4 regions of the Alteromonas sp. MB-3u-76 genome follow, and region 4 is predicted to be linked to each of the others. Evidence: predicted binding sites of a transcription regulator. Region 4 holds the regulator's gene; each other region holds the start of a gene.
What was found. The regulator FNR, encoded in region 4, switches genes on or off when oxygen is low (the NO sensors DNR and NnrR bind a similar motif). The targets are predictions, from matches to a motif close to TTGATCTAGATCAA.

Region 1: the regulator FNR is predicted to act here: its motif matches at 1,744-1,757, upstream of CW735_RS17320 (GbsR/MarR family transcriptional regulator).
Region 2: the regulator FNR is predicted to act here: its motif matches at 1,709-1,722, upstream of apt (adenine phosphoribosyltransferase).
Region 3: the regulator FNR is predicted to act here: its motif matches at 1,858-1,871, upstream of CW735_RS00140 (OmpW/AlkL family protein).

The regions. Positions count from the first base shown of each region.
Region 1 covers NZ_CP025115.1:3,886,686-3,889,896, reverse strand. The annotation lists gene CW735_RS17325 (cytochrome ubiquinol oxidase subunit I) at 1-1,123, opposite strand, end outside; gene CW735_RS17320 (GbsR/MarR family transcriptional regulator) at 1,135-1,692, opposite strand; gene CW735_RS17315 (MFS transporter) at 1,888-3,129, shown strand.
Region 2 covers NZ_CP025115.1:2,861,339-2,864,549, reverse strand. The annotation lists gene CW735_RS12795 (HvfB family MNIO-type RiPP peptide maturase) at 1-667, shown strand, start outside; gene CW735_RS12790 (HvfC family RiPP maturation protein) at 664-1,425, shown strand; gene apt (adenine phosphoribosyltransferase) at 1,773-2,309, shown strand; gene dnaX (DNA polymerase III subunit gamma/tau) at 2,370-3,211, shown strand, end outside.
Region 3 covers NZ_CP025115.1:27,232-30,442, forward strand. The annotation lists gene CW735_RS00125 (DNA topoisomerase family protein) at 1-178, shown strand, start outside; gene CW735_RS00130 (Sua5/YciO/YrdC/YwlC family protein) at 202-807, shown strand; gene hemF (oxygen-dependent coproporphyrinogen oxidase) at 804-1,736, shown strand; gene CW735_RS00140 (OmpW/AlkL family protein) at 1,984-2,658, shown strand; gene CW735_RS00145 (group II truncated hemoglobin) at 2,790-3,211, opposite strand, start outside.
Region 4 covers NZ_CP025115.1:2,146,319-2,149,529, forward strand. The annotation lists gene ttcA (tRNA 2-thiocytidine(32) synthetase TtcA) at 1-316, opposite strand, end outside; gene uspE (universal stress protein UspE) at 436-1,359, opposite strand; gene fnr (fumarate/nitrate reduction transcriptional regulator Fnr) at 1,461-2,201, opposite strand; gene CW735_RS09585 (sulfite exporter TauE/SafE family protein) at 2,249-2,908, opposite strand; gene ccoS (cbb3-type cytochrome oxidase assembly protein CcoS) at 2,895-3,110, opposite strand; gene CW735_RS09595 (heavy metal translocating P-type ATPase) at 3,112-3,211, opposite strand, start outside.

The DNA of each region.
Region 1 (3,211 bases), 1.7 Mb from region 4:
TTTCTGTGACATACCAGCCCGCAAGGGTGGCTACCCAACCGCTGAACGCCATACCCACAAACGTGCGCTTGAGCCATAACGGAAACGCGCGGTTTCGCATTAAATAAATACTGCCTAGCCAAGACACTGCAAGCATGAGCATTCCCATTCCTACCATTACCCTAAAGCCGTAAAATACAGGTGCTACAGGCGGGTGTTCCCCCTCAAACTCGTTAAGACCTTTCAGCTCACCCTTCAAGTCGTGAGTAAGAATAAGGCTTGCTGCATACGGAATAGGTATTTCGAAGTGATTCTCCTTATTATCCTCATCGGGAATGGCGAATAGCAGTAGCGGAGCGCCTTCAGTGGTTTCCCACAATCCTTCCATAGCAGCTACTTTTTGCGGCTGATGTTCAAGTGTGTTCAATCCATGCATATCACCTGCAAATATTTGCAGCGGGATAAGCACTGCCGCAGTGTATGTGGCGGTTTTAAGTGCTAGTTTTGGCGCTAGTTTGTCATCGCCTTTTAGCATTCTGTAAGCAGAGAGCCCTGCAATCAGAAAACTGGCTGTCAATCCAGACGCTAGCATCATATGAACAAAACGGTAGGGGAAAGACGGATTAAAGATAATCTCCTTCCAGTTTATGGCGTATACCACCCCATCGACAACCTCAAAACCTTGCGGTGTTTGCATCCAGCTATTGAGCGCTAAAATCCAAAAGGCAGACGTAGTGGTGCCAAGAGCCACAATAAGTGTTGAGGTAGTATGTAGCCAGTTAGGCACACGGCGAATGCCAAATAGCATTATGCCCAAAAACGTGGCTTCTAAGAAAAAGGCCGTAAGCACTTCGTAGCCCAGTAACGGGCCCGCCACGTTCCCCACTTTTTCCATAAATCCGGGCCAGTTAGTCCCGAACTGAAAAGACATGGTAACGCCGCTGACTACGCCTAATGCAAAGCTCAGGGCAAAAACCCGCACCCAAAATCGGTACATACGCATCCACACTGGATGGCCTGAGGTGTTCGAACGTAGTTTAAAGTAGAAAAGAAACCAACCCATAGCCATGGTGATGGTTGGAAATAAAATATGAAAACTAATATTTAGAGCAAATTGTAAACGAGACAGCAAGAATACATCCACGGAGGGTCTCCCTAATTAACACTGTTTTTACCCGGTAAAATCTTGTCCTTAAGCTCTAGCATACGGCCAACGCCTGAACCGAGTTTCATCAGCGTGTTTAATTTTTCAGGGCCAAGGTTTTGTAATTCCTCAGACCATGCCGTAATGGATTCCAATAAATCGTGTATTTCACTTAGTTTTTCTTGCGCACCAACTTCTGTGCCGTTGGCAGGCTCATCGAGTAAAAGATCGCGCAGTAAGCTTAATGTGGGGTCTATTTCGCGCTTACGCCTTTCTTCAAACACCCTATTTGCCAAAGTCCAAATATCGCCAGCAGGAATGAAAAATTCTTTACGCTCACCTGGCACAAGGTGCTGTTTGATCAACCGCCAAGATTGAAGCTCTTTTAGCCCCATACTGGTGTTTCCTCGAGAGATATTTAGTGCATCAGCAATTTCCTGTGCTGAAATGGGCTCATCGTTTAGCACAATAAGCGCCAAAATTTGACCAACTGTTCTGTTAAAGCCCCAGCGGCTTCCCATCTCACCAAAGTGCATAACAGCTGATGTAATAAGAGGTGTCATCTTCATTTTTTTGCGCCTATTGAAGTTTCAGAAATTACTGAAAGTTTAATACTCCATTTGATGCAGATCAATCTTTTTCAACATTAAATATGATTTCATAAAGACACTTAGGTCTTGGCTTTGGAGGAATGCATTTAAACTGTAATATGAAAGCGGTAGCGTAGGATATATTACGTTTTCAGCACTTTGGATAGCTTCGGTATGAGATTGGCAACGTCACAAAAAAACGCCAAGCAAATGTCCCCGCGAGCCTTTTATTTAGTAACAGCAACCTTCACAATACTCTCGGTACTAGGGCAAGTTTCTACCAGTATCTACACACCTTTTTTCCACGATCTAGCTAATGTGTACAACAGCAGCGTAGGACTTATTGAAAAAAGCGTCGCTATTTTTCTCATTGCGTTTTCAGTGTCGCAATTGTTGTCTGGCATTCTTTGCGACTACATAAACAAGCAACTTTTTTTGCTGTTCGGCATACTCGTATTTATGGTGGGTACTGTCTGGATTGCGCTGGCCGATTCAGAATCTGCCTTTCTTATAGGTCGAATAGTTCAGGGGCTTGGTGGCGGTGTTGGTGTTTCAGTTTCACGGGGCTTATCGAGACAGATTTTCAATGAAACGCAGCTCAATGTATCACTGTCAATCACGAACATCGCGTTTGCTGTTGCGCCCGCGATAGCCCCTCTTTTGGGCACTATTATTGGTGAGCAACTAGGAATTCCTTCGATTTTTTACTTCGTTTTGTTAATAGGAATGGCCGCGCTGGCAATGCTTTTGTCTACTGCTTCAACAATCTCACGCCACACAACCTCGATTTCTGCCAATGTTCTAGGCGAAACCCTTAGATTGTTGAAAACATGTTTTGCGCACATTTTCTTGGTAGGAGTAGCAAGTGGATTATTGTATGGCATTGTTTTCTGCTTTATCACCATCGCGCCGTCTATGGTGATGGAGAGGCATGAACTTAGCAAAACTCTTTTTTCGGTTTATTCGTTGTTCGCAACGCTGGCCTTTGTGGCTGGTAGCATAGTCAATATAAAGTTGCCTAATCAGACTAGCCTACAAAAATTTAGACTGTCTGGCTTGACCATATTGTGCTTGTCGATCCTCATCTCTATGCTGGTATTTTTATTTGGGAAAAATGGACTAGACATAATACTTTTCTTCAGCTACTTCACATTCTTCTTTGTTGGTATAGCCATGCCTTGCAGTGTAACCATTATGCTGGGTTTTTCAGGCACTTCAGCAGGCTTTTTAGCCGCATTAGTAGGCTTTTTCCATTTGTCTGGTGCTGCTGCCGGCGCGTATTTAGTGACCTTTTTCGGCCATATACTATCGATGGACGCTGTTCAGGCATTTGTTCTTATAACACTGGGATTAAGTTTTGGTAGCGTTATTGCCTGCCTATTTCTAAAGCCGTCAACTATAGTAGATACTATGTAAAAGGCTCTTATAAATGCACCGAACCGTTTGAACAGTCAGTTCATCCAATTATTTTGTGCTTTCATGGTATTCCATAGTAAAT
Region 2 (3,211 bases), 720 kb from region 4:
TTCGCTCTCCATTGGAAGTAGTGACAAACTCGACGTTGAGTTCATTAAAACGATCAGACAGTTTTTAGATTCACATAATATTGCCCTTTATAGCGAACATTTGAGTTACTGTTCAGGTCAAGGTCATATGTACGATCTTATGCCTATTCCTTTTACTGAAGAAGCAGTTTGCCATGTAGTCTCACGTATCAAACAAGTGCAGGATATTCTTGAAAGGCCTCTGGTGTTAGAGAATGTTTCTTATTACATAGCGCCTGGGCAAGAAATGTCAGAGCTTGAATTCACCAATGCCATACTTTTAGAATCTGGCTGCTCAATGCTTCTCGATGTGAATAATGTGTATGTTAATAGTATTAATCACGGCTATTGCGCTAGAGAGTTTATTGCAGGTCTTCCATCTCACAAAATTGTTTATGGCCACATTGCTGGGCACTTTGATGAAGCAGTTGATTTAAAAGTTGATACACACGGTGCTGATGTAATAGAACCAGTCTGGGATCTACTGCGCTTTGCCTATAGTACACATGGCGTTTATCCTACTTTACTGGAACGAGACTTTAATATTCCAGCAATGGCGACACTGTTAAATGAAGTTCGCAAGATAAAAGATATTCAGGCGCAAAGCATCTCTGTGAGAGATGCTACAACTTCTGGTATTGCTTTGTGAAAAAATCTTTTGAGCAAACTCAGTACGAGTTCGTGCACGCTATCAAAAATCCGAAAACCTTCACGCCAAAAAATGATGAAGAGGCGAGAAGAGTGGGGGTTTATCAAGCCCTATTTTTCAGTAACATTGATAGTTTTGTTAGCAGTGCGTTTCCAGTTCTTAAATCAATAATTGTCGACCTTCATGGAATAGAAGGATGGCAGCTCGTCGTTAGGCAGTTTTTTAGTGAGCATGAATGTCGTTCTCCTTATTTCAATGAAATCAGTAAAGAGTTCGTCGAGTATTTGTCCATTAATCCAGCCCTGGCCTTAGACTTGCCCGAATTTTCGGCAGAGTTAGCGCATTATGAATGGCTGGAACTAGATGTACAAACGCGAAAAAATAGCGAAGAGGTGCACTTTTATAAACAGGACGATAGCGTAGAAAAGGTAAGAGTATCTCCACTTGCAACGCTAGTCTCTTATTCGTTTCCAGTTCACTTAATTGGCACTGACTTTTTGCCAACGGCTCCCTCACCAGAGCCAGAATATTATGTTGTCTATAGAGATGCTCAACACCATGTTCACTTCGCCCATCTCAATGCAGTAACTGCGTTGTTAGTCCACACACTAGAATTTGAAGAGCAAGGGCTTAGGCTTGACTCATTAGCTCAAAAAGTAAGTGAGAACGTGCCTCACATACCACAACATGCTCTAATTCAGGGAGCGCAGCAAACTGTTATCGATATGCTTAAAAAAGGAATACTAATAGCTGTATAAGTATTTACAGATACGTTTGTTAAACGCCCCTCCATAAACCCCGTGAGGGTAATTGAATGTCAAAATTTTATATTATTTAAAACTTTACTATTCAACTGTTGTTAAAGTGACCGTTTAACCACATTAGCGCTGTCAATCATGCGAGCTTTCGATTAACATTTACCACCATTTTTTTGTTCACAAATATTGTTTAGGTAGTGCAATGGCTAACAATGAAGATTTCAAAGAAGTCTACAACAAGTGGTATTTTTTAGGTTCTTTAGTAACTTTACTCGCTTTACCGTTGATGCATATCATCGCCGGTTGGTTCACGTTCTGGTTATAAAGCAGACATACAAGGCATAATCGTGACTGCAGAATATATAAAATCAGTAGTGAAAACCGTTCCTGACTATCCAAAGCCAGGTATTTTATTTAGAGATGTAACTAGCGTTTTGGAAGATCACAAAGCGTTCAGCAATTGCATTTCGTTGCTAGTTGAGAAATATCAGGGCATGGGGTTTACTAAAATCGCCGGCACTGAAGCACGGGGCTTTTTGTTCGGTGCGCCATTGGCAATTGAGATGGGAATTGGTTTTATACCTGTTCGAAAACCCAACAAGTTACCTCGAGAAGTGGTGAGTGAAAGCTACGAGCTTGAGTACGGCACAGACACTCTTGAGATCCACCGAGATGCGATTGTCCCTGGTGATAAAGTGCTTCTTGTTGACGATCTCTTAGCCACTGGCGGCACAATTGCTGCGTCTGCAAAACTTATTCGCTCTCTGGGCGGAGAAATAAATCACGCAGGGTTTGTTATCAATCTGCCAGATTTAGGTGGTTGCGAGAAACTGGCTGACTTAAACATTGAAAGTTATTCAATTTGCGAATTTGAAGGCGAGTAACAGTCATTCAGAAGAGCACAATGAGGCGTGATGAGGCGTGATGAGGCAAAGAGTACAGCGATGAGTTATCAGGTATTAGCAAGAAAATGGCGTCCCGGTAAGTTCGGTGAACTTGTGGGTCAGGAACATGTTGTTTCAGCCATTTCAAATGCCCTAGATAATGACCGTTTGCATCACGCTTACCTCTTTACGGGCACTCGAGGTGTGGGTAAAACTACCATAGCGCGTATTTTCTCTAAAAGCCTGAATTGCGAGGAAGGACAGGGGGCTAACCCATGTGGTCAATGTGATACTTGCAAAGAGATAGAACACGGTAACTATGTTGACTTACTCGAGATTGATGCGGCATCAAGAACCAAAGTAGAAGACACCCGTGAGCTTTTAGACAACGTTCAGTACAAGCCCACGCGCGGCAGATACAAAGTGTACCTCATAGATGAAGTACACATGCTTTCTAAGCACAGTTTTAATGCGCTTTTGAAAACGCTCGAAGAGCCTCCGCCACATGTGAAATTCTTGCTGGCAACTACTGATCCGCAAAAATTACCCATTACTATTTTGTCCCGTTGTCTTCAATTTAATCTTAAGGCAATGTCTAGAGAGCAAATTGTCGGTCAGCTTTCCCATATTCTGGAACAAGAGAGTTTAAGCTTTGAACCTCAAGCTTTATCGCTTCTGGCGCGCGCGGCACAGGGCAGTATGCGAGATGCATTAAGCTTAACCGACCAAGCAATTGCGCAAGGTGGTAATCAGGTTATTGCCTCGGTGGTAACAGACATGCTTGGGCTGATGGATAAAAATCAGCTGTTAAAGGTTGTTCATGCAGTAGTGAATAAGTCACCCAGTGACGTCATGAACCTGGTTAACGACATTGCAGAGCAAGCGCCAGACTATGACAATGT
Region 3 (3,211 bases), 2.1 Mb from region 4:
TTCCCGCACCAGCAAATATGGGAAACAGTTTTTTGCCTGTAATCATTATCCCAAATGCAGATATGTGCTAAATTCTGAACCCATCAATGAAGCGTGTCCAGAATGTGGTTGGGGCGTATTAATTCACAAAAAAAGTGAATATGCATGCCCTCAGCCTTTATGCGGCTTTAAAAAATAAACATCACTTAGAGATAACAAACAATGTCTGATACCCAAAACGGGAGCGTAGATATATACAGCCCGGATGACGAAGGGGCAGCTAGCAGCGATCCTATTGTTGAAGCATTTCACGCCGGTAAGCTTTTGGTGTATCCCACAGAGGCCGTTATGGGCATTGGATGTGACCCAGATAACAAAGCCGCAGTGGATTTCCTACTGAAGACAAAGCAGCGCCCTGTAGAAAAGGGCGTTATTCTGATTGCTGCTAACTATAGTCAGTTGCTTCCCTATGTCGATGACGAGGCGGTGCCACAACACCGGCGTACTGACATATTTTCAAGTTGGCCTGGTGCCATAACCTGGTTATTACCTAAGTCGAAAACGGCTCCTGAGTGGCTAACGGGCTCTCATGATAAAATTGCAGTTCGAGTGACAAATCACGCTGTAGTCACAGGTCTGTGTAATAAACTAGGCAAACCTATTGTTTCTACCAGCGCAAACTTAGCAGGGCAGCCACCGGCCCGTTCTATCGAAGAAGCGAGAGATATATTTGGCAACTCTGTTACTTATGTTGATGGCGAAGTAGGAGGGAATGACAAACCCAGCACGATAAGAGATGGAGACACAGGAGAAATAATCAGATCATGATGTCAGCAGAATTACTTGATGGCAAAAATGCCGCCGAGGTTATTGAAGCAGTAAAGTCTTATCTACTAAACCTGCAAGATACTATCTGCCAAACTATAGAGTTGGCCGATGGTAAGGGACAATTTGCTGAAGACAGCTGGGTTCGAGAAGAAGGCGGCGGCGGTCGCTCTCGTGTCATGAAAAATGGCAATGTGGTTGAGCAGGGTGGGGTAAACTTCTCCCATGTATTTGGTAGCCAAATGCCAGCATCTGCAACGGCTAATCGCCCAGAATTGGCTGGCAGGAATTTTCAGGCAATGGGGGTATCATTGGTTATTCATCCTCATAATCCTTATGTGCCTACGTCTCACGCCAATGTTCGCTTTTTTATTGCAGAAAAAGAGGGCGAATCACCCATTTGGTGGTTTGGTGGTGGATTTGACCTCACGCCGTTTTATCCTTTCAAAGAAGATGTTCAACATTGGCACGACACCGCTAAAAAGTTGTGCTTGCCTTTTGGAGACGATATTTACTCGAAATATAAAAAGTGGTGCGACGACTATTTTTATCTCAAGCATCGCAATGAAACTCGTGGCGTTGGAGGACTGTTTTTTGACGACCTGAATGAGTGGGGGTTTGACCAATCATTTGCCTTTATGCAGGCAGTGGGTAACGGATATATTGATGCCTATGTGCCCATTATTGAGCGACGAAAAAATACTGCGTATGGTGAGAGAGAGCGAGACTTTCAGCTTTACCGGAGAGGACGCTACGTAGAGTTTAACTTAGTGTTCGACCGCGGCACGCTATTTGGCTTACAGACCGGGGGGAGAACCGAGTCTATTCTAATGTCTATGCCGCCATTAGCGCGCTGGGAATATTGTTATTCTCCGGCCTCTGGCAGTGCAGAAGCAAAATTAACAGATTGGTTGAAGCCAACAGACTGGTAACGAAAGCTGAGTTGTTGTCATTAGTCTTAACTAATCCAATTATCATGCGAGCTTTTTACGCACAAAGTGAAGCGTAGCCGTGTTGAAAGCCCCCTCGGCTACGTGTTTTCAACCTTCTCTTTTGATCTAAATCAACATTGAATCTGAAGCGTATTCAGTAGCTAGCGAAACTTGCGCTAGATCAACACCTCTCGTACTACAGGCGTTAAAGTGGCGCCATCTTATTTAAATACACGAGAGACACACTATGCGCACACAAACTATATCAGCAATCTGTCTTGCTCTAGCGGCTGTTGCTCCGTTCGCTAATGCTCATCAACAAGGTGACTGGCTTGTTCGAGGCGGTTTAACAACTGTAGCGCCAGACGAATCTACCTCTAATATTGTTGCGGGTGGCGCCGACTTGGGCGTTGCGTTGAATATCGGAAACGATACGCAGCTTGGTCTTAACATAGCCTACTTTGTTACAGACAACATCAATATTGAATTGCTTGCAGCGACGCCGTTCAAACACGATGTTGAGTTTTCAGTGGCCGATCCATTGGGCACTGGCAATAAGCTTGGTGAGGTAACACACCTTCCGCCAACATTAACCGCTAACTACTATTTCAACGATGCCAGCTCAGCATTTCAACCTTATGTTGGCGCGGGCATTAACTACACGTTTATCTTCGACGAAGAATTTACTTCGGCAAATAGCCAAGCTGGCCTGAGCGATTTATCACTGGATAATTCTTTTGGCTTATCTGCTCAAGTGGGTATGGATTATATTGTTGATGACAAATGGCATGTAAACGCGTCGGTTCGCTTTATCGATATTGACACAGAAGCCAGCTTTAAAGTTGGTGAAGCCAGCGGTGCGGTAAACGATATAGAAATTGACCCTTGGGTTTATACTGTGTCGGTTGGTTATACTTTCTAACCAAACGCAATGCTATGCAACTGCGAAATATGCCAAAAAGAGCATAAACCGTTAAAAAGTCTGCGCGTCACTGAGTTTGCCTCTATTTGATTTTTATCTTTTAGGACAATACGGTTCAGTAACGCGCTTTTTTATTTTGAATTAATCATATGGCTAGACAGTTGCTCTAATGCCTGAAGCAGCTTGTTCGCAAGCATAATGTCATCTGTAGTAGAAAACATTGCCTTTCTCATGCAGTACATCCATTGCTCTTTTAAAGCTGGAGTGACATTAAAAGGCAAATGGCGAGCTCTCAATCTAGGGTGGCCGAATTGCTGTTGATAGTCATCGGGACCTCCCATCCATAAACTCAAGTAAAGAAAGAATACGTGCCGTATTCTATCAAGAGGCATTGGATGCATAGCCAGTAACTCTGCGGCTAGTGGATCGGTTTCCATTACATCATAAAACCTATTTGCTAGTTCTCGAACTTTCTCCTCTCCACCTATGCGGTAATATGGTGTAGTCTCATCTACGCGGTTTTCGCCCTTTCGTTTTATATTAAAGAAGTTAC
Region 4 (3,211 bases):
TTACGCTGTCCAAGTAATTAGGCAAGATATGTTCAGGAAAGCCAGGCTGCTTTTGGTCTAAATTTACCGCGATAATGTCAAAGTGGATAGGCGCAACACGCTTTAAGAACATAAGTATATCGAGCATGGTATAGCTGTCCTTGCCACCGGACAAACACACCATTACCTTGTCGTTTTCTTCAATCATGCCAAAGTCGGCTATCGCTTTACCCACATTACGGCGAAGACGCTTTTGTAGCTTATTGAAACTGTGCTTTTGCTTACTTTCCTGCGCAGCAGAAGACGACGTATTAGCGCCGTTAGTGCCTAAACTCATAATTAACTAACTTGGTTCGTGTAAAAGCCGCCATTATACAATAAAGCGGCTTTTGTTAACTACGGTTGTGTCCGGAATTTCTTCAACCGATTGAGGGCGAAACAAATGTCTCAGCGTTGCTAGACCGTATAAGGCGATACAAACCCGTTAGGTTTAATCGCTAATACATCACAGTTAAGAGCATCAATAACGTGCTCTGCGGTGTTGCCTATTAACGCGGCAGAGATACCAACCCGTCCTACCGTGCCTATGATCACCAGTTCGGCATCTATGTCCTTGGCAACTTGAGGGATAACGCGTTCAGGTAAACCTTCTTTTACGATACATTTGTCAGGAGCAATCCCATGTTTCGCCGCGTGTTTGTCCATTTCATCATGATGATGATTTTTAACTGCGCTGTGATATTTGTCAGAATCGAACTCTGGCACCTCAATGGCAATATTCAACGGTGTGGAAGGGTAACTATTCACTAAGTTAACGTGGCCTTTTAACAGCCTTGCATACTCGTTTGCGATCACGGTTATTTTGTCGTTGAGTGCAGCATGTTCCTCATCTTCACTGCCTACATTCACTGCAGCTATTATTTCGCCATCTTCCGGCCAGTCGTGCTCTTTTACAAGGAGAACAGGGCGAGGACACTTTCTCATTAGATGCCAGTCGGTTGGCGTAAACAACACTGAGGCGATGTCGTCGTGGTCTTTTGTTGCTTTAACCACTAAGTCTATTTGGTTATTGAGTGCGTAGTAAATGATGGCTTCGTGGGCTCTGTTATTCCACTCAACAACAATATCAATGTTGGAAAAGCCTTGTTCCTTTAATTGTTCCCCAAGCCACTTCGATTGATCCTTTGTCACTGCGTCTCGCATAGTATCCCGCTCGTCGGGACTAAGCATGGTCGTCATATCATAAGAGAGGTCATAAACTACCATCATGGCAGTCACGGTGGCGCCGGTTTTTGAGGCAAGTTCAAGAGCTCGACTTAATGCGGGCTGATTATCTCGCTCTGAATCAACAATTGCCAAAATGTGATTACACTCAATCATAATGTCTCCTTCTTATGAAGCAATACATTAAGTGTAATAGACAATAGCGAAAGTGTGGGTTGTTTTAGATCAATATTTTAACAGTTGCAACGGTTAAGCTGTTAACCGTTGCAAACAATACTGGGGCCTTTTAGCGCAGTTACCTTGCCATCAATAGCATCGAAGTCGAGGATAGTAATCAGTTTCCCATCTACTTTTATCAGCTTTTCTTTTTGAAAACGGCTTAACAAACGACTAATGGTTTCAATGGTAAGACCCAGGTAATTACCAATTTCATTACGGGTCATTGTAAGATGAAACTCTCGGAGTGAAAAACCACGCTCTTCAAAACGCTGAGAAAGATGAGAGATGAAATAGAGCAAGCGCTCCTCGGCTGTTCGTTTATTGAGCATCATGATCATGTCGTGATCTTGTTTTATCTCAGCACTCATAAAGCTCATAATCTGATGGCGTAATTTAGGAAACTGAACTGCCATCTCATCTAGTGTTTCGTAGGGTAATTCGCAAACCATGGCGGTTTCTAACGCCTGAGTATAACTTTGATGCCTACTTTCGCGCAGTGCGTCGAAACCGACGATGTCACCAGGAAAATGGAAGCCAGTAATTTGCTCTTCGCCGTCTGAATTGGTAACAAATGATTTAAACGAGCCCGTTCTTACTGCAAACAATGAAGTAAAGGTATCGCCATTGTTTATTAGCGTGTCGCCTTTATGCAGAGGTTTTTTACGCTCAATGATATCGTCTAACGATTCGATTTCTGTCTTATTCAAAGCCACTGGCAAACATAAATGACTAAAGCTGCAGTTTTGACAGTGGATAGAGAATCCGCTTCCTTTGCTCATAATTTCTATTCTCTTAGGATGAACATGGGTATATGTTACAACACCATTTAAGATAATGCGCTATAAATAAGATAAGCTGCATACAAGGCCATGGCCGATGCAATACCTTGACGCACAATAATGTGTCTAAAGCCTCTCACAATATACTGGCTGCCAGCGCCCACAGCAAGTAATGTTGGCAATGTGCCCAAACCAAAAAAGAACATAATTCCAGCGCCTTGTATCGCAGAGCCTGCAGCAAGAGACCAAGTTAAAGTGGAATATACAAGCCCACAGGGTAACCACCCCCAAAGAAAGCCATAAGGTATTGCGCTTAAGGGCGTTTTAAACGGGAGAAAGCGTTTTGAAATGGGCTGAACATATTTAAATAGATGCTTTCCTGCACTTTCAAGCGCTGTTAATCCAGTCCACCACTTCCCTAAATAGCAAGCAAGTAGGAAAAGCATCACACCGCTTAGCAAAGAAAGGACGTAATTCGCTAGTGGTACAAAATCGGTGGCTATTTTACCAAGAGCGCCGGTAATCGCACCAGCAAGTGTATAGCTTGCAATACGGCCACTGTTGTAAGCAAGGGTGAAAGGAAGTGCAGGCTTATCTTTCGGAGTTACCATGCGCAAGGCAGATACTATGCCCCCGCACATACCAACGCAGTGAACCCCGCCAGCTAGTCCAATAAGGAATGCAGAAAGATAGCTAATCTGATCCATTTTTTTCGTTTTCTTGCTGAATTCGCTTGCGCTGTTCTGCGAGTTTCTTTTCCTCAGGTGAGAGGTCATCGTCGAACAAAATACTGTAGCCCTGTCGATCTAGATCTTCAAACTGATTCGATTTTACCGCCCAAAAAAAGATTACCACGGCAAGGGCGACAATAATAATAGCGATAGGAATAAGTACATAAATAATGCTCATGCTATTTGCTCAATAATCGGGTTGAATTGGTAACGACAATAATACTGCTTAATGACATGCCAACAACGGCCATCCACGGCGACAAAAGCCCTGAAACCGCA